DNA from 2 places in the Asticcacaulis aquihabitans genome. Region 1 is predicted to be linked to the other one. Evidence: riboswitches for the same ligand, from Rfam matches in the RefSeq annotation. Region 1 holds a riboswitch; the other holds the start of a gene.

Region 1 (2,474 bases):
GCAGCGAGGTCGCGACATCGAGGTTTTCTTCCAGACCGCCGAAATAGCTGGCGACAAGGATCTTGAGACCAGGCACCTGCGCATTGAAGGCGGCATAGGCGGTTTTCAGCGCCTTGCGCGTTTCGGCATTGCCATCGAGGACGAGGGCGGGCTCGTCGATCTGAACCCAATCGGCGCCGGCATCGCGCAGCCGGGTCAAAATCTCGACATAGACGGGAATCAGGCGATCGATCAGCGATAACGGATTGACGCCGTCCTCACGGCTCTTGCCGAGACGCAGGAAGGTCACGGGGCCAACCAGAACCGGACGGGTGTGATAGCCAAGCGCTTTGGCTTCAAGGAATTCATCCACAGGCTTGGTCGAGGTCAGTTTAAACACCTGATCCTTTGCAAAATCGGGTACCATATAGTGGTAATTGGTGTCGAACCACTTGGTCATCTCCTGAGCGGGAACGCCGTGGACATGGTGAGCATGACCATGTTCGCACACATCGAGTTCGACATAGGTCTGGGACCCGCGGGCCATGGCAAAATAGGTATCGAGATCGACCTGTTCGCCATAGATGGCGGGAATGGCGCCGACCATGAAACTGGTGTCAAGCACCTGATCATAAAGCGAGAAGTCGTTGGACGGGATGATATCAACCCCCCGCGCCTCTTGGCGCGCCCAGTTGACGGCGCGCAAATGCCTGGCCGTCTGCAATAGCTCCGCCTGGCTGGACTTGCCCGACCAGTAGCTTTCGAGGGCAAATTTCAGCTCGCGTTTCAGCCCGATGCGCGGTGTGCCCAGGGTGGCTATGGGAATTTGAGAGTTTGACACGATTTTCCTCTTGGATGTGAGCGGGAAAACCAGGTGCACGCCACCGCCCTCGCAGACGGTCGTCGGCAAGGCGGCAACGCATCACCGGAGCACCCCGCCCGAGATGGATATGAGGTCTATGGCAGGTCTCCTGGCTCACGGGTCACCACCCTTGTCCGCCTTCTCGGAGTTACACTCCAATGGCAAATGGACAAAAGCTCACCGTTTACAGTTGCGGGGGCAGCTCCGGCCTTGCCTCAACGGCGCACCGGCTTCCCTCTTAGCCACACACCCGAAAGCGCATGGAACCACGACGAGATGACCATAGGTCAGCCGCACTCCGCAGTCAATAATGATATAAAGATATCTTTATATCATTATATCATTGGCGCGTTCATCCCCAAATCGGTCAGTTGCGGCGGGTCGCCTGTTAAGCTATTTCGAACAGCCGGCTTTCAGATCAGTTGAGCCGTGTCGCGTGCCAGTTCATCGACGGCCGGTTGCGGTTCATGGGTCATCAATACGGTTTGTATCCAGCCCTCGCTGTCGCGCAGTCCCACAATAGTGATCGTGGTTCTTTGACCGCTCGGGAGTGTGGCGCAACTGATAATCAGCTCGCGCGCAGGGGTCGTGGCGCGTTCGATATCCACGACGTCGCGGTACAGTGTCTCAAAGGCGCCAAGCACGCGCCCGATCTCATCTCGGCCGACCACCGGCCTATGAAACACGTTGGACTTAAGCGTGGCATTGTCCATAAGCTCGGGCAACAGGGTGAGACCGTCTTTGACAAAGAGTGACATTAAATACCTCTGAATGGCCCGGGCACAAGACTCGGATCGTCCCGCCCCGCGTTAGACAGGAGGTCATACGCCTTAAAGAATAGTGTGGGACTAAGGAAACAGCCATCAATTGTAAAGCGACCGTATCTGATAGGTCATGCACCCGCCATATGTGGACTCAAGTCCAGTATATCCAACGATTTTCCAAATCGTGCCTGAGGATGACCAACGAAATCGTGGCTACCGACGTGGGTCAGGTTTCCGCGCGTATCGAGCCATACTTGGCCGCCAATAGCGCGGTACCGATAGCAGAAGGCGAAATCTTCGCTGAGATAGAGCCCCGTCCCGGGCTCGATCAGGCACTCAAATAGGGCGACGTGCTGTGTCCCCAACACCTTAGGGCGCGGAAAGGAATGGACATGGCTGTAGGTCAGGTGCGGATAAGAGGCCCGCATTTCGTCGACACAGTCCCGCCGAATGAGCATAAAGCCTGTGCCGGCATAGTTGGCCGTCGCGAAGTCGCCGTCACGCTCTCCGTCACTCAACGGTTCGCCGACATAATGCAGTGTGGCCTGATCTGGAGCAATTTCGGGAGCGAGTTGGCTCCAGTCGCGCACCTTGAGCGGATAAATCCCCGCGACCAACGGCTTTTGCGCCTGTAACATACGCTCCACCTGTTCCGGCGCGAACCCGATATCGGCATCTATGAACAGGATATGGGTGGCCGTAGTCTCCAGAAATGCCGATACAAGCGTGTTGCGACTGCGTGTTATCAAGGAATCATGCCCGAGCATGGCCAAGGTCAGATCTATATTACGTGTGGAGCAGTAGCTCATCAGGCTGATGATGGACTGCATATAGGTCTGAGTGACCTGACCACCGAAACAAGGCGTGGC
Region 2 (2,474 bases), on a different contig from region 1:
TCCGACCAGTGCGCCTTCGCCTGTCACCAGAGGGACATGGAAGGCAAGGACTATTACACGAAGGCAAAGAAGCTTGGTGTCACAACGCGCATCGACGTGGTGCGCCAGGCCACTCAAAATTTGATGACCAAGGCAGGTCAAAGCCAGACAATGGCCAATCAGTTCCGTATGGCTATCTACGATTTCGGCCTGTCCGCCGACACCATAGATGCGCAAAACCCGACGGCCTATCAGGTCAGCGCCCTGACTACTGATCTGGTTCAATCGGCCAGCAATGCCGCCAAGATCGACCTGATGGTCATGCCCTACGCAGGATATAATTCGGATCGCCAGACGAATTTCAAATCGACCCTAACCAGCATGAATAACCTCATTCCCACGCCCGGTGACGGTTTAACCGCCGGCGCGCCGCAAAAAGTTCTGTTCATGGTGAGCGACGGGGCCAATGATTCGTATGATTGCAACTATACAAACGGCAACACCTGCCGCCGCATCACGCCGCTGGATATCACCCAGTGCACGGCGATAAAGGCGCGCGGCATACGCATAGCCGTGCTGTATACCACCTACCTGCCCCTGCCTACCAACGGCTTCTACAACAGTTGGCTGGCCAAATATGTCGCGGCGCCGTCGCAGCTGGCGACCCAGATGCAAGCCTGCGCCTCGCCCGGCCTGTACTTCGAGGTCAGCCCCAGCCAGGGCATTTCCGACGCCATGCAAGCCCTGTTCAACCGAGTGATCACGGTTGTCCGCCTCAACGGCTAAGGGCTGATGCGCAGAGTCCGCACCCGAGGGCTATCTGCGCACCCGCCTGCCTAAAGGCTTGACGCGCCGCAGCATCCGCCCTAATCCAGCCGCGTGCCAAAGGTGCCCGCGCTGACCCGCGGGATAATAGGGAATCGGGTGTAACTCCCGAACTGTCCCCGCAACTGTAAGCGCCGAGCTTTGCAACAGATGTCACTGGTCCGCCGGGAAGACGTTGCGAGCGTCAGAGGCGCGAGTCAGGAGACCTGCCTTGGCTGTCGTCCTTTGCGTGGCCGGGAAGTGCAGCGCGAGCGGAGATCGAAGTCCCATGCCTGCATGGTGGCGTCTGCCCCCCGAGAGACGATGCTTTGTAAGCCGTGAAGGCGCGAGCTTTGTCGTGCGCGTTTGCGGCTTTCGTTTCTGACCGAAAGACCGTTTTACACATGTTAAACCGTAAAAACCTCTTGCTGATCAAGGCCTCCGCCCTGGCGCTAGCCATACCCAGCCTGACACTTCCGGGGTTAGCCCAGGCCGATGAGGCGCCAACTGAAGTCATCGTTTCCATCACGCGTGAAAGCCTGCCCGTCTCTAAACTGGGTCAAAGCGTCGATGTCCTGACGGACGCAGATATCCGCACCTATCAGTCCCTGCAAATTTCCGACCTGCTGGCGCGCACCACCGATCTCAGCCTGTCTCGTAATGGCGGTCCGGGTCAGGCGGCCACGGCATCCATCCGCGGCGCCGGCGGCGACCATACCCTGTACCTGCTCGATGGTGTCCGTCTCAATGATCCCTCTCAGGTGGGCGGCGGAACCAATCTGGGCCTGCTGAGCACAGACGATGCCGCCCGCATCGAAGTCCTGCGCGGCCCGCTATCCACCCTGTGGGGATCCGGCGCCCTGGGCGGCGTGGTCAGCATCACGACTCGCGCCCCATCGCAAGCCCTGGAAGGCGACCTGCGCGTGGAAGGCTTCGACGAATATGGCGCGGCTCGCCTCGGCCTCGGCGGCCGGGTCGGCAAACTGTCATGGCGCGTCTATGGCAGCACACAAAACGATCGCGGCGTTTCCGCCTTTGCCGGCGGCACGGAAAAGGACGGATTCGGGCAGACCACCCTCAGTGGCAAGCTGAGCTATGCCCTTACCGACACCCTGACCGTGAAGGCCTTCTCCAGTAAGGTCCACAGCCGAAATGACTATGACGGCTTCCCGGCGCCGCTCTATGCCTTCGCCGATACGGGCGATTTCGGCAAGACCGACACCACGATGAATGTTTTGGCCATCACCCATCGCTTCGCGGCGGGGGAGCAGACCCTGTCGATCAGCGAGACCGACAATGACCGCCACGATTTCAATCCCGACCACACGCCGAACTTTGTCGCCACCGGTCATATGCAGTCGGCAGACTATCACATCACCTATCGTCTGACGCCGCAGACCCGCCTGCTCGGCGGCCTAAGCTATGAGCGCGACACTATGCAAACCGCCTCACCGGCCTCTTGGGACCCCAACCCGACACCGCAAAAGGCGTCGTCCAACCTGTCGAGCGTCTATGGCCAACTCAGCCACGATTTTGGCGCGGTATCGGCGGCCCTGAGTCTGCGTCACGACGACGCGTCCAGCTTCGGCGGTCAGGATATCGCTCAGTTGAGCGTCAGCGCGCCGGTCACCGACCGGGTCCGTCTGCACGCCAGCGCTGGCCAGGGTGTAAAGGTGCCAAGCCTGTATCAA

The links. Region 1 has a riboswitch for cobalamin ahead of metE (5-methyltetrahydropteroyltriglutamate--homocysteine S-methyltransferase). Riboswitches for the same ligand answer to the same signal wherever they lie in the genome.
Region 2: it holds a riboswitch for cobalamin, as region 1 does, so the genes downstream of both, RCJ00_RS06230 (TonB-dependent receptor plug domain-containing protein) here and metE (5-methyltetrahydropteroyltriglutamate--homocysteine S-methyltransferase) in region 1, are expected to answer to the same signal.

Annotation. Positions count from the first base shown of each region.
Region 1 is NZ_JAVGWM010000002.1:261,785-264,258, forward strand. It holds gene metE (5-methyltetrahydropteroyltriglutamate--homocysteine S-methyltransferase) at 1-820, opposite strand, end outside; cobalamin riboswitch at 923-1,127, opposite strand; gene RCJ00_RS08150 (hypothetical protein) at 1,255-1,599, opposite strand; gene RCJ00_RS08155 (glycosyltransferase family protein) at 1,734-2,474, opposite strand, start outside.
Region 2 is NZ_JAVGWM010000001.1:1,351,710-1,354,183, forward strand. It holds gene RCJ00_RS06225 (TadE/TadG family type IV pilus assembly protein) at 1-765, shown strand, start outside; cobalamin riboswitch at 848-1,032, shown strand; gene RCJ00_RS06230 (TonB-dependent receptor plug domain-containing protein) at 1,188-2,474, shown strand, end outside.